Regions from separate parts of the Serratia sp. LSHTC3 genome, predicted to be linked through region 4. Evidence: predicted binding sites of a transcription regulator. Region 4 holds the regulator's gene; each other region holds the start of a gene.

Region 1 (5,549 bases), on a different contig from region 4:
GGCGCCGACCAGCGTCTGGATCCCGGCGCCACCCCCACCGCCATCCAGTCGGCTATTGACGATGACAAAGTCGCCGGTACCGCTGAAATAGCGGCCGCTGGCGGTTCTTACGCCATAGAACTTCACGCTGTCGACGATAATCCCGCTACTGCCGGCCTCGGCGTAAAACAGCGACGCTTGCGCCAGTCGGCCGCCGGCGACGATGATTTCGCCGCCGTGAATCAACAGCGATGCATTTTGATTGGCGCTGCAACGGAAGGGAATTTCCATAAGCGGACTATTACCGTTGTTGAATTCCATATGGCAGCCATGCAATTCAATGCTACCGGCCTCAACGTCGGCAATCGAGCCGGCATAGTCGATCGAAGTACCGAACAGGCGGAAGGCGCCGTTGGGGTTAGCGTTGCGAACGGCCAACCCCTGGGAATTGCCGAGGGTGCCACCGAAGAAGTTGATGCCTTCGCCGAAGTTTTGGGCGCCGCTGTTCGTTGAAGGCATATGCAGGCACTCAAAACAGCGAATGACTTCACAGGCGTAGTGGTGGGCGATATAGGCATTGGTGCCGTAGTACAGGCCGTAGTAGAAGCCGGAAATATAGACGTTATTGACGGAAAAGTTGCCCAGCGGGCCTTCAGGCGAATCGAAACGGACGCCGTCGATATAGGTGTATTCGATCGTCGTTTCATCTTTGTTGTTAATCCTGGCGCCGATGCCCTTTACGGTGAAATCTTTCATGATAGGCGCCGGGCGAATAGGAACGTTGTTATCCAGCGCGCCGCTGCTGGTATAGCAGCGCAGGAAATAGTTATGGTCGCTTTCCGTGCCGTTGGGGATCTCGGTAGTGATGTTGACGCCGTTGCCGTCGATATAGACGAACCCGACATTGATATCGGTTTTAGGCGCCGACCAAAGGGCAAAAGGCGCGGCGAATCTGACAATCGCAGGGCGTTTTAACGTTTTGATGATAAAGTCTTGTGCGCCGACCAGTTCGTCGCGCGAACTGACGTAAATGCCTTCAATATTAAGACGTTCCTGCAGATTCCAGTTTTTGTTGCGCAAATCCGCGTATTGAATAAATGCCGCGTTGTTGTCTGTCATGCTTACATCCCTCGATATTATGGTGTCGGTGTGACCCCTATCGAGTATGAAAAGACGGCGGGCCCGTGCCTATTGGGCGCAGACCGGCCGTGGCTGATACAACAGCAACCTAATCGCTAACCCGACCACTCACTCCGCCAGCCCGGTGCCGATCAGCGCCTCATCCAGCTGCGTCAGCGCGCCGTGCGCCACGGTGCGCCCGCTATCGAGCAGACAAAAGCGGTCCGCCACCCGGCGCACGAACGGCAGCTGATGCTCTACCAGCAAAATGGTCATGCCCAATTCATAGTTGAGCCTGCGGATCACGTTGCCGATGTCGGCGGCGATCGACGGCGGCACGCCCGCCGTGGGTTCGTCGAGGATCAGCAGCGCCGGTTCCTGGGCCAACGCACGGCCGATCGCCAACTGGCGTTGGGCGCCTTCGCACAGATCGCCGGCGCGGCGGGTACGCATCTGGCGCAAATTGGGAAACAGGCTGTAGATCAGCGGCGGAATGCGGCGAGGGGCGCCGCGCACGGCCATCTGCGCCACCTGCAGATTCTCTTCCACGCTCAGCTGCGAGAAGAGTTGCCGCCCTTGCGGGACGTGGCTGATGCCGAGTGCGGCGCGGCGCTCCATCGGTTGCAGCAGAAGGTTTTGCGGCGGCTGATCTGCCGGCTGCCAGGTCATGCTGCCGCTCACTACCGGCAAATGCCCCATGATGCAGTTGACCAGCGTGGTCTTGCCCACGCCGTTGCGCCCGAGCAGCACGGTGCACTGGCCGCGCGGCAGCTCCAGGTTGATGTCCCACAGGGTGTGGTTTTGACCGTAGAATTGATTGACCGATCTCAGGCTCAGCATTTGGCATTCTCCTCATAGACGCTCGTTTCACTCGTTGGCGGGGGACAGCAAAGGCCGCATGCGCGGCGAATTTCCCGAGTGTGGCAATGTCTGGAACAAGATGCCGTCCGTCCGATGAGCCAGAGCAAGGTCTACGGTGGACGGAATGACAGTCAATATGTTGTTAAAAACGACGCTTGTGACGACTTGGTGTCGTTCTTGCGCTTTTACAGGCGATCGCACCGCGAGGGGTACACGCTGTGGCTGGCAGCGCATCACGCCGCCGCACCGCATTGATACGCAGGAAGATAAAGCAACTCTCAGGCCAGTTTTACCGCCGGGTGAAAACGGGGATTGTTATCGCCTTGTTAACCGCTAATCAGGCCTGACGCGCTCTGCCGCGGCGGCCTGAAAATACGCGGGGAAGTTAACCCGGACGTTTTTTGCACTCTTGTGGTGCTCTGCGGTGAGGGCGTGGTGCAAGGCATTGCGCCGCCGTCAAGCGCGATCCGCGAGAAAGGGGCCGATGCGATTTTGGCAATGGGGATTTTTAGTATTAATCGGCATAAACAAAGCGATATTTTTATGAAAAAATAACTAAAAAAGCCATTTTGGCGAGTGTAAAGGGCGAAAAGCTTTCTTTCTGTAACTCCCGCCCCGGGCGGGGCGGTGAGAGTTATCCACTATTCCTGTGGATAACCTTGTGCATTAGATTTAGAAAAACGCTGTAAAGCGAGAGCGGACGCGGGTTCTGTTCGCTTTGCCCGCATTCTCGTCTTTTTATTAAAAATGTTATATATCAATAGATTAATTAAAATCAATACACAAGGGTATTGATCAGGTCTCTATGTATGATTTTTCGACGCGGTGCTATCAATAAGTTAATTTTCGGCAAGTTCTGGGGATAAATCTGTTATTGACAATAAAAATGTCACCCGGCTGTAACCTCACGGTGCAACGGCATCGCCGCCGTGCCGGGCGCAGCGACGAATCCGCTTGAAGCTGGTTTTATATCCAGTATCATGGGCACTGGCGCAAATCGCCGACACTTTCCATAATTAGGGGCCATATCCGGCGCAGAGCCGGCTGGCCGCCTGAGCGCGCGCATCTCCACAGGGTAGCCGAGCAATGAGTAAACTTTTCAAACTGCATTCCGAGTTCAAACCGGCCGGCGATCAGCCGGAAGCCATCCGCAAGCTGGAAGAGGGGCTGGAAGACGGCCTGGCGCACCAGACGCTGCTGGGGGTCACCGGTTCGGGCAAGACATTCACCATCGCCAACGTGATAGCCGATCTGAATCGGCCGACCATGGTGCTGGCGCCGAACAAGACGCTGGCGGCGCAGCTGTACGGCGAGATGAAAGCGTTTTTCCCTGAGAATGCGGTGGAATACTTCGTCTCCTACTACGACTACTACCAGCCGGAAGCCTACGTGCCCAGCTCCGACACCTTCATTGAAAAAGACGCTTCGGTGAACGAGCACATCGAGCAGATGCGTCTTTCCGCCACCAAGGCGTTGCTGGAGCGGCGCGACGTGGTGGTGGTGGCGTCGGTGTCGGCGATATACGGTCTGGGCGATCCGGATCTTTACCTGAAGATGATGCTGCACCTGACCCAGGGGATGATCATCGATCAGCGCTCCATTTTGCGCCGCCTGGCGGAGCTGCAGTATTCCCGCAACGATCAGGCTTTCCAGCGCGCCACCTTCCGCGTGCGCGGCGAGGTGATCGACATCTTCCCGGCGGAATCGGACGAGCTGGCGCTGCGCGTCGAGCTGTTCGACGAAGAAGTGGAACGGCTGTCGCTGTTCGATCCGCTGACCGGGCAGATTGAGCAGGTGGTGCCGCGTTTTACCATTTACCCGAAGTCGCACTACGTGACGCCGCGCGAGCGGATCATGCAGGCGATGGAAGAGATCAAGGTCGATCTGGCGGACCGCCGCAAGGTGCTGCTGGCCAACAACAAGCTGCTGGAAGAGCAACGCCTGACGCAGCGCACCCAGTTCGATCTGGAGATGATGAACGAGCTGGGCTACTGCTCGGGCATCGAAAACTACTCGCGCTACCTTTCCGGGCGTGCCGAGGGCGAGCCGCCGCCGACGCTGTTCGACTACCTGCCGGCGGACGGCCTGCTGGTGGTCGACGAATCCCACGTCACCATTCCGCAGATCGGCGCGATGTTCAAAGGCGACCGCGCGCGCAAGGAAACGCTGGTGGAGTACGGCTTCCGTCTGCCGTCGGCGCTGGACAACCGCCCGCTGCGCTTCGAGGAGTTCGAGGCGCTGGCGCCGCAGACCATCTATGTTTCCGCCACGCCGGGCAAATATGAGCTGGAGAAATCCGGCGGCGATCTGATCGATCAGGTGGTGAGGCCGACCGGGCTGCTGGATCCGATCGTGGAAGTGCGGCCGGTCGCTACTCAGGTGGACGATCTGCTCTCCGAGATCCGCAAGCGCGCGGCGATCAACGAGCGCGTGCTGGTGACCACCCTGACCAAACGCATGGCGGAAGACCTGACCGAATACCTGGAAGAGCATGGCGAGCGCGTGCGCTACCTGCACTCGGATATCGATACCGTGGAGCGGGTCGAAATCATCCGTGACCTGCGTCTGGGCGAGTTTGACGTGCTGGTGGGTATCAACCTGCTGCGTGAGGGCCTCGACATGCCTGAGGTGTCGCTGGTGGCGATTCTGGACGCCGACAAGGAAGGCTTCCTGCGTTCCGAGCGTTCACTGATCCAGACCATCGGCCGCGCGGCGCGTAACCTGAACGGCAAGGCGATCCTGTATGGCGATCGCATCACCGATTCGATGGCCAAGGCGATCGGTGAAACCGAGCGGCGCCGCGCCAAGCAGCAGGCCTATAACGAAGTCAACGGCATCGTGCCGCAGGGGCTGAACAAGAAGATCGGCGATATTCTGCAGATCGGTCAGCCGGTCAACCGCGCCAAGGGGAAAGGCAGGAGCAAGGCGGCGGACGGTGGCGCTCAACTGCAGAACCTCACGCCGAAAGCGCTGGATCAGAAAATCCGCGATCTGGAGGCGCAGATGTACACCCATGCGCAGAACCTGGAGTTCGAGCAGGCGGCTGCGCTGCGCGACGAAATCCACCAGCTGCGCGAGCAGTTCATCGCGATTTCCTGACCGTTGGACGGCGCCCGCGCTGTGGGCGTCAAAATTCCTTGTCGGCCGCGTCAAAGCTGTTATGGTGTGCGGCCCGATTTGACCACGAAGAGTACCGAACATGAGCCAACACCAGTCTAAAGACCCGCTGCACGGCGTGACGCTGGAGCAACTGCTGAATAAACTGGTGGATCACTACGGTTGGTCCGAACTGGGCGCGCGCATTCGCATCAACTGTTTCCGCAGCGATCCGAGCATCAAGTCCAGTCTGAAGTTTTTGCGTCGCACGCCCTGGGCGCGCAAAGAGGTGGAAGATCTGTATATCGATATGGTCAGCCATCCCGCCCCGGCCAGCGATAACCCCTGGCTGCGCGGGCGCGACGGCTAAATTCGGTCAGCGGCGGGCAGCCAGCTCCACCAGCGCGTGATCCAGCGCCTGGCGCAGCAGCTGGCGATCGTGGCGGTAGGGGATGTCGCTCGCTTCCAGCGGCTGTTGAATCACCACCCGATCC
Region 2 (5,549 bases), 490 kb from region 4:
CGAAGATCGCCGCGCTCTCTTTTTGCGAGCTGGCGGCAAAACGCTTGCTGAAACGGCGAAACTCCGCGCCGGCCTCTTCCAGCGCCAGCGTCAGGCGCTCGCGCTCGCTGGCGGTGTCCAGCGTCGACGCGCGGTAAACCTGATCGAGCGAAGGCTGGCTGCTGTCCTGCCACCCTTCCGCCACCGCCACGCCGGGCGAGGCCGCCAGCGCGCGCACGCGCGTTTGGCGATACTGACCGAAAATGGCGTTGAGCTGCGACTGTGACAGGATCCCGGCCATCTGCGTGGCCAGGGTGACCATGAAAGACTCTTCGCTTTCATCGAACTGGCGCAGCTCGCGCTGCTGCACCACCAGCACCCCCAGCAGTTGGCGCCGATGAATGATCGGCACCCCGAGGAAGGATCGGAAACGATCCTCTTTCACCTGCGGAACGTATTTAAAACTGGGGTGGCTTTGGGCATCGGCCAGGTTGATAGGCTCGGCTCGGCGGCCGACCAACCCGACGACGCCCTCGTCAAACGCCAATGCGATAGTGCGCCCACGCGGCTTTTTCAGCCCGCGCGTGGCCATCAGGTAGTAACAGCGGCGATCGTTGTCCGCCAGGTAGATGGAACACACTTCGGTGTCCATCGCCAGACAGGTTTCATTGACCAGCAGATCCAGCGCATCCGTCAGACTGGCCGCCGCGGCCACCTTCTCTACAATTTCTCGCAAGCGCGTGAGCATAGTCGGCTTAACTTAACCTCTCTTTCGGCGATAAGCGGGGGCCTGCCGCGGCGCCGCCTGCTCTTGCATCGGCATCACGGTCACGGCGAATTCTTTCATCACCCGGCGGTAGACGTCGCGTTTGAACGACACCACCTGGCGCACCGGATACCAGAAGCTCACCCAGCGCCAACCGTCGAACTCCGGCGTGCTGCTGCGCTGCATATTGATATCAGCGTCATTGCACAGTAGCTGCAACAAAAACCATTTTTGCTTTTGGCCGATACAAACCGGCTTTGTGTCCCAACGCACCAAACGTTTCGGCAATTTATAGCGCAACCAGTTGCGGGTCGAAGCCAGGATGCGCACATCCTTTTTACTCAGCCCCACTTCTTCGAACAGCTCACGGTACATCGCCTGCTCCGCAGTTTCGCCAGGGTTAATCCCACCTTGGGGAAACTGCCAGGAGTGCTGACCGTAACGGCGGGCCCATAGGACCTGCCCCTGACGATTACAGATTACGATACCAACATTCGGGCGGTAGCCATCATCATCGATCACCGGACTACCTCGATAAGCTTAAATTCGCATAGATGTCCTGATTGTTTCACACAAGCTACAGGCGGTAAACCACTGCTTTACGGCGCTGCGGGCCGGATAACATTGGGATAACTCACAGATATAGGCAAAGTTATAAACATACCCCAGCCTTTCAGACCGGTTTTATTCACTTTTTCTGTGGATAGGTGTGTGCAGAACTCGAGGGATAAGCCGGTAAAACTCTCGCCCCCTAAAATCCCCCCTCATACCTAAAAACAAATATTAAGCTTAAAAACATAAAGTTAACCAATATCCCACAGTGATTTACAGGGCAAAAATGTGATCTATGCACGGTAAGGATCTTACCCTGGCGAAAGATCCACCAACGCCGTTTTTATCCACAGATTATCCGGGCAAGTTACGCACAAAACGGACAAATTCGTAAAAATCCGCCTGAGTCAAGGCTGTAAATTGAACCAGTGATCGGTAAAAATTTGGGTTATCCCATAAATCTGTGGATAAATAGGTGTAAGATCCTGTTTATTGTCGGTGGCTTCAGGTGAACAAGCCCCGCAAGTGCATTGTCGCCCGCGCAAGGAAAGAAAAAAAGTCATGTAAAATCATGCTACTATTATTCTTTTCCCCAGGCGACTGGGGTTAGCGTTTCCCGTGTATCTATGCAGTACGTTTTTCAACCAAATTCGACAGGCTTGATTTATGGCGTTTTTATCCCCTCTGCCGCCCCCGCCGGAAAATGAACGGCAGCTGTTCGAGCGCGCTCAGGCGCTGGCCGGCTTCAGTTTTGGCGAACTGGCCGCCCGCGCGCAGTTGCCGATCCCCAAGGATCTGAAACGCGATAAAGGCTGGGTGGGCATGCTGCTGGAGCTGTACCTCGGCGCCATGGCCGGCAGTAAACCGGAACAGGATTTTCCTGAGCTGGGCATTGAGCTGAAAACCATTCCTGTCGACGCCGCCGGCAAACCACTGGAGACCACTTTCGTCTGCGTCGCCCCGCTCACCGGCAACAGCGGCGTCACCTGGGCCAGCAGCCACGTTCGCCACAAGCTGGCGCGCGTGTTGTGGATACCGGTAGAGGGCGAACGGCAAATCCCTCTGGCGCAGCGCCGCGTCGGTTCGCCGCTGCTGTGGAGCCCGAGCCTTGCTGAAGAAGAGATGCTGCGCCGCGATTGGGAAGAGCTGATGGATCTGATTGTGCTCGGTCACGTAGAACGCATCACCGCACGCCACGGCGAAGTGCTGCAACTGCGCCCCAAAGCGGCCAACAACAAGGCGCTCACCGAAGCCATCGGCGAACAGGGGCAACCTATCATGACGCTGCCGCGCGGTTTCTATCTGAAAAAGGGTTTTACCGGCGCGCTGCTGGCAAGACATTTCTCAATCTAAGCGATTTCGTTTAACTCTGGTTTAGCTAGCCCTGTCAGCGCCACGATAAACGCGTATAATTCACGCTTTGCATTTATTAAGTATTAAGGTGTGTCGGGCAATGTTCGAATGGATTATGGATCCCAATGCCTGGTTAGCGTTAGGTACGCTAACCATTCTTGAGATCGTACTGGGTATTGATAACATCATTTTTCTGTCGCTGGTGGTGGCGAAGCTGCCCAAAGCGCAACAGAACAAAGCTCGCCGAATGGGCTTGGCCGCCGCCATGCTGATGCGCCTGGCGCTGCTGGCCTCCATCGCCTGGGTGATCCGCTTGACGCACCCGCTGTTCACCGTGCTGGATCACGCCATTTCCGCCCGCGATCTGATCCTGCTGCTGGGGGGACTGTTCCTGATCTGGAAAGCCAGCAAAGAGATCCACGAAACCATCGAAGGGTCGGAAGAAGAGCACCACACCAAGGTGCACAGCTTCTTCGGCGCGATCGTACAGATCATGCTGTTGGATATCATCTTCAGTCTGGATTCGGTGATTACCGCCGTGGGCCTTTCCGATCACCTGTTCATCATGATGGCGGCGGTGGTGATTGCCGTCGGCGTGATGATGTTCGCCGCCCGGCCGATCGGCGAATTCGTCAACCGCCATCCGTCGGTGAAAATGCTGGCGCTGGCGTTCCTGATCCTGGTGGGCTTCACGCTGATGCTGGAAAGCTTCCAGGTGCACGTGCCGAAAGGCTACATCTACTTCGCCATGTTCTTCTCCATGTCGGTAGAAGCGCTCAATCTGATGCGCAGCAAGAAAAATCGTTCGCCGGAATAACCCTGCGCGGAGGCCGCCATCGGCGGCTTCCGCCGTTTCGTTGCCCCCTCATTTCAGTTTTTCTTATCAGATAAAGACTTATCTGAGACGTCCCCGGCCAAGAGTTTGCTAATCTTGAAAGAATATTGTTTTTGCATAATCGAGGATCCGCAGGATGAAAAAGTGGGTAATGGCAGTGTCTGCGCTGGTGATGGCGGCCGGTTTGGCGGGATGTTCCAGCGACTACGTCATGGCGACCAAAGACGGCAACATGATCCTGACGCAAGGCAAACCAGAGATCGACGAAGACACCGGACTCATCAGTTATAAAGACGAGAAAGGCAACCACCGCCAGATCAACGGCGATCAGGTTTCCCAGGTTATCGAACGCTAATCACCGCTCGCCGGCTATCGCCCGTTCAAGCGCGGTAGCCCTCATTCGTCTCCGCACTGAATCCGCTTCCCCCATCTTCACCGCTTGGTTATAGTCAGGAAAGGCGACATCGCCGCCCGACGGACTTTGCGCCGTCTTCTGAATTGGGCTCCTGTTTCACCGGGCCGCGCGGCCCGTCAGCGCTAACAAGAAAGGAAGGCCGTTAATGCAATACCACCGTATTCCCCACAGTTCTTTAGAAGTGAGCGTGCTGGGACTGGGCACCATGACCTTTGGCGAACAGAACAGCGAAGCCGACGCCCATGCGCAACTGGACTATGCATTGGCCGCAGGCGTGAACCTGATAGACACCGCCGAACTGTACCCGGTGCCGCCTCGCCCGGAAACCCAGGGCCTGACCGAGAGCTATATCGGCAGTTGGATCAAGGCGCGCGGCAATCGCGAAAAAATCGTCCTGGCCAGCAAAGTTTCGGGCCCGGTACGCGGCACCGACAGCAGCATCCGTCCGCAGCAGGCGCTGGATCGCAAAAACATCCGCGCCGCGCTCGACGCCAGCCTCAAGCGGCTGAACACCGATTATCTCGATCTTTATCAATTGCACTGGCCGCAGCGTGCTACCAACTGCTTTGGCAAACTCAACTATCAATACACCGAGGACAAAGCTACGGTCACGCTGTTGGAAACGCTGGAAGCGCTGACCGAGCAGGTGCGCGCCGGCAAGATCCGCTATATCGGGGTTTCCAATGAAACGCCCTGGGGCGTGATGCGCTACCTGCAGCTGGCGGAGAAACATGAGCTGCCGCGCATCGTGTCGATTCAAAACCCGTACAGCCTGCTGAACCGCAGCTTTGAGATTGGCCTGGCCGAGATCAGCCAGCACGAAGGGGTGGAACTGCTGGCCTATTCCAGCCTGGCGTTCGGCACCCTGAGCGGTAAATACCTCAACGGCGCAAAACCGGCCGGCGCGCGCAATACGCTGTTCACCCGTTTCAACCGTTATTCAGGGCAGCAAACCCAGTTGGCGATCGCCGAATACGTGGCGCTGGCCAAAAAACACGGGCTGGATCCTTCGCAGATGGCCTTGGCCTTCGTGCGTCAGCAGCCATTCGTCGCCAGCACTCTGCTGGGCGCCACCTCGGTGGATCAGTTGAAAATCAACCTCGACAGCCTCGACGTGATTCTGGATGAGGACGTGCTGCAGGCGCTCGAAGAAATCCACACCCGGTTTACCATTCCGGCGCCTTGATAGCCTGAGGGCGCAGCCTGGCTGCGCCCCGTTTCACCGCCGCTGAGACCACCACAATGCGCTAATCGCCAGCGCAAACACCACGCCAAACCCTACGCCGACGCCCACCACCGGCACGCCCAGCTTCACGACCAAAGAATACAGGCCCAGCATCAGCAACATGGCGGCGTTTTCACCCAGGTTTTGCACTGCGATCGCATTACCGGCGCCGACCGAATGTTTGCCCCGCTCCTGCAGCAACGCATTGAGCGGCACGACGAAGAAGCCCCCCAGCATGCCGATGAGCGCCAGCAAGACGTAGGCATTGAGCATGGTCGTTTGCAGCGCAAACACCGCGACCGCGATGCCGATCAGGATCCCGGCCGGCATGCAGCGTTTCACCGTCTTCAGCGTGACGAAGCGCGCGGCGGCGCCGGCGCCCACCACGATGCCGACGGCCACCATGGCGTTCAGCAGCGTCGGC
Region 3 (5,549 bases), on a different contig from region 4:
GAAGGCGATTCTTGGCAAAGATCCCAAGTAAGCGCGTGAGAACGCCCCTATGGCGCCAGGCATTGAATGTTCTGGCAACAAGAGGACGAAAAAAAACCCCGCATTGGCGGGGTTTTTTATTAGGCGAGTAAACTTAGCCCTGAGGCTGAGTTACAACGTCTTTGATACCTTTAACTTCGATCTCTACGCGACGATCTGGTGCCAGGCAAGCGATCTGAGCTTTGGTAGCGCGGCCAGATTTGTAGCCACAGGTGTTGCCTGTAACTGCATCTGCTTCACCCATACCACGTGCAGAGATTTTGTCTGACGGGATACCTTTGGAGACCAGGTAGTCAACAACGCTCTGTGCGCGTTGTTCAGACAGTTTCTGGTTGTACTGGTCAGAACCAACGGCGTCGGTGTAACCCAGAACAACTACGGAGCCGTCTTTAGGATCCATGGAGCTCAGCTGGGTGTACAGCTGATCCAGAGCCTGCTGCCCTTCTGCTTTCAGAGTAGATTTGTTGAAGTTGAACAGCACGTCAGACTTCAGAGTGAAACGCTTGGTTTCAACAACTGGAGCTGGAGCCGGAGCTGGTGCTGGAGCAACTACGTCATCCTGACCGAAGCGGTAAGAAACGCCCAGGCTCAGCATGGTGTTGTCTGGACGTGCGCCAACGGTACCTGCGTCACCGATGTTGCTTACGAACTGGTAATCCAGGCGGGTAGCCCAGTTTTTGGTCAGTGCGTATTCAACACCAACAGCAGCCAGCGGAGAAACGCCGGTGTCGTGGTCGCTCAGACGCTGACCAGTACGGCCGTAGTTAGCTTTGGAGTCTGCACGCCATACCATACCACCCAGACGAGTGTAGATGTCCAGATCGTCAGCAATTGGGTAGCTCAGTTTAGCGGCCAGTTGAACGCCCTGCGCTTTGAAAGCACCGTTGTTCACGCTGCCTTTGTAAGGCATGCGGCCGAGCCAGTCATAGCCCAGCTCGAAGCCCAGGTATTGGTTTGCCTGGTAGCCCAGGAACGCGCCGGCACCCAGCTGATCTTTGTGGGTTGGGCCGTTGCCGATACCGTTCTGGTAACCGTTACCGTAGAAACCAGTGTCGTGGTACTGGGACCAGCCCAGTTTAGCACCGGTGTACCAGGTGTTATCTTTTGGAGCGGCTTGCGCTACGGTAGCGAAACCTGCCAGTGCCACTGCTAATGCGATAGCTGTCTTTTTCATTTTGCGCCTCGTTATCATCCAAATAGGCAATGAGCTTTAAAGCTGTTTAAGCCCTTGGTTAAATTCCTTCGCCAAGGTTTAAGCCCTCGTTTGTTACTCGCCAGTTTTTCTGACGTTATAGAGCAACCTTGGCGATGTAAAGTCTACAACGTGGCGCGAAAGTTACAAGTGTGATGTGATAAGGCTCTAAAAAAAAACGCGGAATCGTACATATTTGCTAACATTCTTAGCCTAAAAAAGCGGCGATTCATCGAGCGTTTTTGCCTGCCAAACCGCAGCCGGACTCGCTTTTTGCCTTCCCCCACAAAGGTTCCGCTTAGGGGGTGCGAAAATGATGGGAAAAATCCTAAATTTACTTAATGATACAAAGAAGAGTGAATTTTTAGGGTAGAACAGTGTCCGTGAGTCGGGCTAATGTCACGTTGAGGGCGCATGATAAACCCATAGGCATTACCCAATTCTGCCGCACGTCTTAATTTTAGACGATCCTCCTCCGTTAGCTCGGGCAACCAGCCGAGAACCACGCTGTAATTTCCCGTTTGCAGCGCTTTTTCCATCGCCTCGACCGTATTCACCGGGCTGATCTGGCTCAGTTGCACCATTTTATCTACAGGCAGACCGGATTGCTGCAGCCATTGCTTGCTTAATTTTTGCTGCGGCGTCAGCCACAGAAGCCAGCGAGACTGCTTGCCCAATTGCAGCAGCAGGGGCAACAGTAATTGAGCCACTGCGGGCTGGCGCTCGTTGTAAACAAGTTCACTGATCAAGCCATTCTCTTTGCCGATATCCGTGTTCTTCGCAACATTGCGCGTTGTATAAGAGCCATGGCCGAAATGAGGTTGGTAGAGTGATTGAGTACGCATAAAGTTCCCGCCCGTCGTGTTACTGTATGTTTATACAGTATCCCTGATTTAGGATAAGATCAACCCAAATTTTCGTAGCGGCTCGCATAATTGCGATCATTTTTTGTACTGGCGGTTTTTGTGATTGGCAGGCGGGCGGATAGTGCGTATTTTTCTAATTAGTTGTTCACGTTACTTTTTTCATTGATGAGAGAAATAATACGGCCAGAACCTAAAAAGGAGGAACGCTATGAAAAGGATGTCGACGAGAAGGATCGCGCAGGCTAAAAATTGCTTTGCGGCGCTGGGCGCCATCACAACACGATCACAGTTTGGCGGCTATGGGCTGCTGGCTGAAGGGATAATGTTTGCGGTGGTAGCGGAAGGGGAATTGTACTTGCGGGCTACGGCGAGCATGGAACCGGCCTTTCGCGCCCGGGGCATGGTCAATATGGTCTATTCCAAGCGCGGTGTGCCCATCACCTTGCGCTATTACTGGGTTGACGAGTCGCTGTGGCGGGAACGCAACGAGCTGGTAGGGTTGGCCTGGCAGGCCATCAGGGAAGCGCGCCGAGAGCAGCGGCTCAAGGCCGGCGATCACGGCAGATTGAAGGCGTTGCCAAATATAGATGTCAACATGGAGCGCTTGCTATGGCGAGCGGGTATTCGCAATGCCTATGACCTGCGGCTGCATGGCGCCAAACGTAGCTATCTTCGCCTGCTGCAACAGCAGACCAATCTGGGGTTGCGCGTGCTGCTGTCGCTGGGCGGCGCGATAGCCGGCTATCATCAGGCGGCATTGCCGACCGAATTGCGCAACGAACTGGTGCGCTGGTTCGATCATACGATGGCTATGCGCCGCCATGGGCATGAGCCAGTAGTTCAGGGCCCATCGAGCGGGCCCTGAATAATTAGGTTGCCTTATTGATTTGGGTATGGAGTGCGGTGAGTTCCGGCAGCAGCTCGAGCATTAGCCCCACCTGCTGCAAAACCAACTGTTCTTTGCTTTCAGGTTCCGGAACGGCTGTGCGAATGCGCTCCGCCAGCTGTTCCAGCGCTTGCGCAATGCGCTGGCTGTTCCGTTCTTCTTGATGTAAGGCGCCGTCCACGTAACACACGGCATCATTGAGCAGATCGAGTGTGGCAGGGGTATTCAACCGCTCGCGGTGCGCCCCCAACGCCGAGATATAACTCAGGAGAGTGTGGTTCAGGCAGAGCAGACGGAAGGCGGCTTCTTGCAACGCCTTGTCGGCCTTGGGATCGGCGGACATGTTGGAGATGACCGAAGCCAGTTCAGCATCGCTGTTGTGGGCATCTCGCCGCGCGATGCGGTAAGCGAGCCCGTTATCCTTACCCTGATGATATTGCACCAGAATGGCGTCCAGATAGCGACAGTTGGCATTCAGCGTTTTATCCACTATCGCCGGCAGTTGGCGGAACTTCCAGTCCGGCCAGATAAAGCTGACCGCCGCCCAGGCGATGGCGCAACCCAACAAGGTATCGTAAACGCGCGGGGCTGCTACTTCGAAACCTTCACCCAACAGGTTAAAGCACAGCAACACAAGCAGCGTAATGAACATCGTTGCATGGGCATACTGCACGGTGCGAAAAGCGAAGAACAGGACACCGGTGATGACGATCAACACCAGTTGTCCTTCCACGGAAGGCACGAAATAGAGGATTGGCAGGCCGATCAGGATACCGGCCAGAGTGCCGATGATGCGCAGCGCCAGGCGCCGGCGGGTTGCGTTGTAGTTCGGTTGGCAGACGAACAGGCTGGTCAACAGGATCCAGTAACCGTGTTGCATGCCGGTGAACTGGATGAAGGCGTAACCCACGCACAGCACTACCGACATGCGGATCGCATGGCGGAACAGGGCCGACTGCGGCGTCAAATGGCGGCTGATGCGCAGTCGGATGTCGCTCCAGCCGGTTAAGCGATCGTCGGCCAGGCTGTTCTCTTCCGCCTGCCCGCTGGCCAGCGTCTGCTCTGACTCGATATTGGCCAGCTGCGCATCGATCGCATGCAGGTTTTTCAGCAGGTGCGCCAGCGCTTTGGTTTGCTCTGAATTGCCCTGGGTTTCGGTTATGCGTGCCAAGGCCTCCTGAATGCGGCTGAAGGCTGGCTCAAAACGCGGGTTGTGTTGGTATTTTTGCCGCAGCAGGATCGATTGTGCCAGCTGGCGGCAGGCGCGCGCCTGCATGCTCAGCAAACGCTGGAAGCGGAATAAAATATCGCTGTGACGGAATTGCCGGCTGAGCGCGTGGTACTGAACATGGGAAGAGCTGGCGCGTTCGTGGATATCCTGCGCGACAAAATAGTAGTGCAAGGTGCGGCGGGTGCCGCGTTGGCCGCGATCGCCTTTCAGGCGCGTCAGCAGCGAGGCTTTGGTCTGGTTCAGCAACGCGACCAACGCGCTGTTGGCCATCGCGACATCCATCCATGGCAGGTCGGCGTCGCGTTCGGCGTCGGGATCGAACAGGTTGGCCTTGGCATCCAGATAGTTGGCCAGCTGCTCGTAGCAGCGTGCCAGGTTCTCTTGCAGCGGCCGGATAGGGAACAGCAGGTGGCCCGCCAGCGTCAGCAGGTTATACCACAGCGCGCCGATCACCAGCAGCAGCGGTTGCTGATACCAGGCATCGTACATGGCGGTGCCGAGCATGGTGTAAACCGCGATCAGCAGCGCGCCGAAGGCGATGGTGGCGTAACGTTGCCCTAAGGCGCCCAGCAGGATAAAACCGCAGGTTGAGGTGGTTAAGCCAAGGGCGAACAACCAGGGATAGGGAAACAGCAGTTCGATTGAAGCGGAGGCGACAAAGAAGCACACCAACGTGATCAGCAGGTTGCGTAACCTGCCGGCCAGGCGGTCGTCCAAATCGGTCAGTGCCGCTGCCACCACGCCCAGCGTCAGCGGGATAGTCAGCTTGGGAATGCCCAGCCACCAGGGAACGGCGGTGGTGCCGATCAGCGCAATAAGAATGCGCAGGTGGTACAGCAGATTGCTGTTGTAGGTATAACGACGTACTGCGGGTGCAAAAGAGAGCACAAAAAACTCCTCAAACGGAGAAAAAATTAACGCTGATGATAGTGGCGGCGAGCATTCTCAATACGCGCTTGCTGAGCCATTTCTACCGAGACGACGCGGCGCCCCACCGGCCACAGCGCGATGGCGGCTATTTTGAAATTGGCGATACCGACCGGAATGCCGATGATTGAAACGCATTGCACGATACCGGCGGCGATGTGCGACAGGCACAGCCACCAGCCGAACAGCACCAGCCAGATAATGTTGAGCAGTGAGCCGCCGGCGGAGAGCAGCGCATTGCTTTTCTCCGGGTACAGTTCATCGACATGTATCGCCTCGTTGCCGAACGGCACCAGTGACAGCTTGGTGATTTCCCAGCAGGAGCGAGTGAGCGGCAGCGTGATGACCAGTAGCACGCTGAACACTGTCGCAATGAGCCAGCCTAGCGTGGTGAAGAAACCGCCCAAC
Region 4 (5,549 bases):
AACTCAACCACCCAGGAAAAGCTGCTGGCGCAGGCGGAACGCCTCTGCCAGCAACGCAATGTGCGATTGACGCCGCAACGGCTGGAAGTGCTGCGTCTGATGACTCAGCAACCCGGTGCAATCAGCGCTTATGACCTGCTCGATCTGCTGCGCGTCGCCGAACCGCAGGCCAAGCCGCCGACGGTCTACCGCGCGCTGGATTTTCTGCTGGAGCAAGGGTTTATCCATAGGGTGGAGTCCGCCAACAGCTACGTGCTGTGCCACCACTTCGAACAGCCGATGCATACGTCCGCGCTGTTTATCTGCGATCGCTGCGGCCAGGTGACCGAACGCACCACCGAAGGCGTGGAGGAGACGCTGCAGAAGCTGGCGCAGGAAGCCGGATTTGCGCTGCGGCACAGCGTGGTGGAAGCGCACGGCCTGTGCGCCGGTTGCGTTGAAGTTGAAGCTTGTGACAGCAAGCATGACTGCGCCGAACACGATCACAGCATCGCCATCAAGAAGAAGTAAGACGAAGTCAGGTACTTCCCTGTACCTGCGGCCGGGGCGCCAGAGGATGGAGCAACGCCGGCCTGCGCTGTTGCCGGCCGCCGTCAGTGGCGGCCCTGCGTGTTACCAGCGGTGTTTGGTGTGATCTTCCCAGGCCTTCACCTCTTTTTCGGCCGCCTCTTTCTGGTAACCGTAGCGCTCCTGAATTTTGCCGACCAGCTGTTCGCGTTTCCCTTCGATGACCGTCAGATCGTCATCGGTCAGCTTGCCCCATTTCTCTTTCACTTTGCCTTTCAGCTGCTTCCAGTTACCGTCGGCTTGATCTTTATTCATAGTCTCTCCGTTAACCTGTGGTGAATCAGTGATCCCTGTCGCCGGCCGGGGTTAACCAGAAGTTTTTCTGGCTGATGCTCCCTTCACCTTAAGAAGCAACGCTCCCCTTCATTTACCAGCCACATGATTCATTCTAGTTAAACATGGAAATAAAAAAGCCAAAACACAGGATAAAAAACCATTAACAAACAAGATAAAAACAAAAAACGCTAACAAACAACGAACTAACGCGAACAGACCAAGGCTGAAAACATGTAAGCAAACATGATCAAAATCATAAGAAAAACTAACCATTAACCCAACAAGACGTCCGGTTTAATGGGCAGTAAACCAGCTGCCGCGCACCTGGTGACGGTGCCAAATCCAGCCCAACGCCAGGCCGCGCAGCGCCAGAAACACCGCCAGCGCCAGCCAAAGCCCGTGGTTGCCAAGCAGCGGCACGCTGAGCAGCGCAATACCATATCCCGCCGCGGCCACCGCCATGCTGTTGCGCATCTCGGCGCCGCGCGTGGCGCCGATAAACATGCCGTCCAGCAAATAGCACCACACCCCAACCAGCGGCAGAATGACCTGCCAGGGTAAATAATGGGCGGCCAACGCACGCAGTTCCGGCAAAGAGGTCAAGGCTGCCACGATCTGCTGGCCGGTAACGGCATACGCCAGGCCGAAGGCCAACGCGACCAGCCCTGCCTGCCTGCAGGCCGCATGCCACACTTTGCGCAGTTGGCTGTCGTCCCGGGCGCCGTAGGCGTGGCCCGAATGAGCCTCCACCGCATAAGCGAAACCGTCGAGCGCATAGGCGGTGAACGTCAGCAGATTCATCAATACCGCATTGACCGCCACCACCTCGCTTCCCAGGCGAGCGCCGAAAATGGTCAACGACGCAAAGCACAGTTGCAGCAACAATGAGCGCAGCATGATGTCGCGGTTGAGCGCCAGCAGGCGACGCAGATCGCCACGCCAGGCCTGGCGCAGCATCTGCAGGGTAATACCGCGCAGGCGCATCACCCGCCACGCCAACCACAGGCCGAGCAGCAGCGTAGCGTATTCGGCGATGGCGGTTGCCGCCGCCGCCCCCCGCACATTCCAGCCCAGGCCCATCACCAGCCAGATATCCAGCACGATGTTCAGCAGGTTGCCGACGATCAGCAGGATCACCGGCGCCCGCACGTACTGTACGCCAAGCAGCCAGCCCAGCAGCACCAGGTTGGCCAGCGCCGCCGGGGCGCTTAACCAGCGGATCTCAAGAAAACGCCGCGCCTGTTCCAGCACGTCGGCATCGCCGCCGACGATCCGCAGCGCCAGTTCGATCAGCGGATAGCGCAGCAGGACGATCGCCACCCCGGCCAACAGCGCCAGCAGCAGCGGTTGCATAAAGGCGCGCGCCAGCGCCTGGGGGTTCTGCGCCCCCAGCGCTTGCGCCGCCAGGCCGGTAGTGCTCATGCGCAGGAACAGCAGCAGCATGAACAGGAAGCTGGTCGCCACCGCACCGATCGCCACGCCCCCCAGATAAATGGGGCTGTCGAGGTGGCCGATCACCGCGGTGTCCACCAACCCGAGCAGCGGCACGGTAATATTGGAGAAGATCATCGGCAGGGCGAGGCGCCACAGGGCTTTATCGGTGTCGCTGGTGAAAGCGGAAATCAGGCGCATGATGGGATGTTCCTGTGACTGAGTGACAAAGGGCGAAGTCAGAAACAAAAACGCCCCAAAACAGGGGCGATTGATACAGGGAGCGGCGGTGATGGCGCGGCGATTAAATCCAGTCGCCGTTGCGGATCACGCCGACCGCCAGCCCTTCGATAGTGAAATTCTGCTGACGCAGATCGACCACGATCGGTTGGAATTCGTTGTTCTCCGGCAGCAGTTCAACCACGTTGCCGTGCTTTTTCAAGCGCTTGACCGTCACTTCGTCTTCGATCCGCGCGACCACGACCTGGCCGTTGCGCACGTCTTGCGTTTTGTGCACCGCCAGCAGATCGCCATCCAGAATGCCGATGTCGCGCATTGACATGCCGTTCACCCGCAGCAGGAAATCGGCGCTCGGTTTAAACAGGGAAGGATCCACCTGGTAGTGCCCTTCGATGTGCTGCTGCGCCAGCAGCGGCTCGCCGGCGGCGACGCGGCCGATCAGCGGCAGCCCTTCTTCTTCTTCCATCAGCAGACGGATACCGCGCGAGGCACCGGAGACGATTTCGATCACGCCTTTGCGTGCCAGCGCCTTCAGGTGCTCTTCGGCGGCGTTAGGCGAACGGAACCCCAGACGCATCGCGATCTCGGCACGCGTTGGTGGCATGCCCGTTTGCGAAATGTGCTCGCGAATCAGATCGTAGACCTCTTGCTGTCTGGTAGTTAGTGCTTTCATTCCGCCCCCTGTTTGTTTATACAGTCTTGCTGTGAGTATATACAGGTAAGCGCGGATTGGGAACCGAAGAATAAATAAAAATCAGTCAGTAGGCGCTTTTCGTCAGCCGAAATGCTGCCATAAGACCGTGCCCCAAACGAACAGCGCCAGCACGATCGCCAGCGACACCGCCGCCGATCCCATGTCCTTGGCCCGCCCGGACAGCTCGTGATGTTCGCTGCCGATGCGATCCACCACCGCCTCGATCGCGCTGTTCAGGATCTCGACGATCATCACCAGCGCTACCGATCCGATCAATAAAATGCGCGCTATCGCACCCACATCCAGCCAGACAGCCAGTATGATAGCCAGAAGGGTGACCACCAGTTCCTGGCGGAAAGCCGCTTCGTGCTGCCAGGCGGCGGATAGCCCTTTATAAGAATAGCCGGCTGCCTTGATGATGCGGGTCAGTCCGGTTGCTTGGTTTGCCATGTTTTCGTGCCTTTCTCAGAGGTCGGTCATAATAAAAAGAGTCTAGAACAGTCCGCGCTGACGGCTCTCGGTTTTCGAACACCACAGATCTGCTACCCGGTTTCTGGTATGCTTGCGGCGCATTGCTAACAAGAGGCTTCACGTTGTTATGTCAGGTTGGCGTAAAATTTATTATAAAATATTGAATTTACCACTTAAATTGTTGGTAAGAAGTAAGGTCATCCCTTCAGATCCGGTTACCGAGCTAGGGTTGGATCCCTCACGGCCGATTTTGTATGTTTTACCTTACAATTCCAAGGCGGATTTGCTGACGCTGCGCACCCAGTGCCTGGCGCAGGATCTGCCCGATCCGCTCAACTCGCTGGAGATCGACGGCACCGTGCTGCCGAGCTACGTGTTCATTCACGACGGCCCGCGCGTATTCCGCTATTACACCCCAAAAGAAGAGTCGGTAAAGCTGTTCCACGACTATCTGGATCTGCATCGCAGCAACCCGGATCTCGACATTCAGATGCTGCCGGTTTCGGTGATGTTCGGCCGTTCGCCGGGCCGCGAAGGCCACGGCACGCCGCACCTGCGTCTGTTGAACGGCGTGCAGAAATTCTTCGCCGTGCTGTGGCTCGGCCGCGACAGCTTCGTGCGTTTCTCCAACACCGTGTCGCTGCGCCGCATGGCTACCGAACACGGCACGGATAAAACCATCGCGCAGAAACTGGCGCGCGTGGCGCGCATGCACTTCTCGCGTCAGCGCCTGGCCGCGGTGGGCCCGAGTCTGCCGGCCCGTCAGGATCTGTTCAACAAGCTGTTGGCGTCCAAAGCGATCGAAAAAGCGGTCGAGGACGAAGCGCGCAGCAAGAAGATCTCGCACGAGAAGGCCCAGCAGAACGCCATCGCGCTGATGGAAGAGATCGCCGCCGACTTCTCCTACGAAACCGTGCGCCTGTCCGACCGCGTGCTGAGCTGGACCTGGAACCGGCTGTATCAGGGCATCAACGTCACCAACGCCGAGCGCGTGCGCCAGCTGGCGCAGGACGGCCACGAGATCGTCTACGTGCCCTGCCACCGCAGCCACATGGACTATCTGCTGCTGTCGTACGTGCTGTATCACCAGGGCCTGGTGCCGCCGCACATCGCTGCGGGCATCAACCTCAACTTCTGGCCGGCGGGCCCGATCTTCCGTCGCCTGGGCGCGTTCTTCATCCGCCGCACCTTTAAAGGCAACAAGCTGTACTCGACGGTGTTCCGTGAATACCTCGGCGAGCTGTTCACCCGCGGTTACTCGGTGGAATATTTCGTGGAAGGCGGCCGTTCCCGCACCGGGCGTTTGCTGGAGCCGAAGACCGGCACCCTGTCGATGACCATCCAGGCGATGCTGCGCGGCGGCACCCGTCCGATCACGCTGGTGCCGATTTACATCGGTTACGAACACGTGATGGAAGTGGGTACCTACGCCAAAGAGCTGCGCGGCGCCACCAAGGAAAAAGAGAGCCTGCCGCAGATGCTGCGCGGCCTGCGCAAGCTGCGCAACCTGGGCCAGGGATACGTCAACTTCGGCGAACCGCTGCCATTGACGGCTTACCTCAACCAGAACGTGCCGCAGTGGCGCGAATCGATCGATCCGATCGAGGCTCAGCGTCCAAGCTGGCTGACGCCGACGGTCAACGATCTGGCCGGCCAGATCATGGTGCGCATCAACAATGCCGCCGCAGCCAACGCCATGAACCTGTGTTCCACCGCGCTGCTGGCCTCGCGTCAGCGTTCGCTGACCCGCGAGCAGCTGGTCGAGCAGCTCGAGTGCTACCTGCAGCTGATGCGCAACGCGCCTTACGCGCGTGACGTCACCGTGCCGACGCAAACGCCGGATGAGCTGCTGGATCACGCGCTGAACATG

What was found. Region 4 encodes LexA, which represses DNA repair genes until DNA is damaged. Its sites were predicted from a motif close to TNCTGTATGTACATACAGNA; they were not measured.
Region 1: uvrB (excinuclease ABC subunit UvrB) is a predicted target of LexA. The motif match lies at 2,918-2,937, and genes of this name have one in related genera.
Region 2: mutH (DNA mismatch repair endonuclease MutH) is a predicted target of LexA. The motif match lies at 1,912-1,931, and genes of this name have one in related genera.
Region 3: sulA (SOS-induced cell division inhibitor SulA) is a predicted target of LexA. The motif match lies at 2,097-2,116, and genes of this name have one in related genera.

What each region holds. Positions count from the first base shown of each region.
Region 1 covers NZ_JBXUNP010000002.1:38,646-44,194, forward strand. The annotation lists gene AC2CGI_RS07390 (hypothetical protein) at 1-1,098, opposite strand, end outside; gene AC2CGI_RS07395 (ATP-binding cassette domain-containing protein) at 1,228-1,938, opposite strand; gene uvrB (excinuclease ABC subunit UvrB) at 3,046-5,058, shown strand; gene AC2CGI_RS07405 (VF530 family protein) at 5,159-5,425, shown strand; gene AC2CGI_RS07410 (gluconeogenesis factor YvcK family protein) at 5,432-5,549, opposite strand, start outside.
Region 2 covers NZ_JBXUNP010000004.1:20,399-25,947, forward strand. The annotation lists gene ptsP (phosphoenolpyruvate--protein phosphotransferase) at 1-727, opposite strand, end outside; gene rppH (RNA pyrophosphohydrolase) at 740-1,267, opposite strand; gene mutH (DNA mismatch repair endonuclease MutH) at 1,964-2,650, shown strand; gene AC2CGI_RS15765 (TerC family protein) at 2,751-3,467, shown strand; gene AC2CGI_RS15770 (YgdI/YgdR family lipoprotein) at 3,622-3,840, shown strand; gene AC2CGI_RS15775 (NADP(H)-dependent aldo-keto reductase) at 4,046-5,086, shown strand; gene lplT (lysophospholipid transporter LplT) at 5,120-5,549, opposite strand, start outside.
Region 3 covers NZ_JBXUNP010000002.1:530,073-535,621, forward strand. The annotation lists gene matP (macrodomain Ter protein MatP) at 1-31, shown strand, start outside; gene ompA (porin OmpA) at 134-1,213, opposite strand; gene sulA (SOS-induced cell division inhibitor SulA) at 1,570-2,076, opposite strand; gene AC2CGI_RS09680 (TfoX/Sxy family DNA transformation protein) at 2,306-2,962, shown strand; gene yccS (YccS family putative transporter) at 2,967-5,102, opposite strand; gene AC2CGI_RS09690 (YccF domain-containing protein) at 5,129-5,549, opposite strand, start outside.
Region 4 covers NZ_JBXUNP010000004.1:510,319-515,867, forward strand. The annotation lists gene zur (zinc uptake transcriptional repressor Zur) at 1-510, shown strand, start outside; gene AC2CGI_RS18065 (CsbD family protein) at 613-822, opposite strand; gene dinF (MATE family efflux transporter DinF) at 1,138-2,475, opposite strand; gene lexA (transcriptional repressor LexA) at 2,579-3,187, opposite strand; gene AC2CGI_RS18080 (diacylglycerol kinase) at 3,290-3,658, opposite strand; gene plsB (glycerol-3-phosphate 1-O-acyltransferase PlsB) at 3,807-5,549, shown strand, end outside.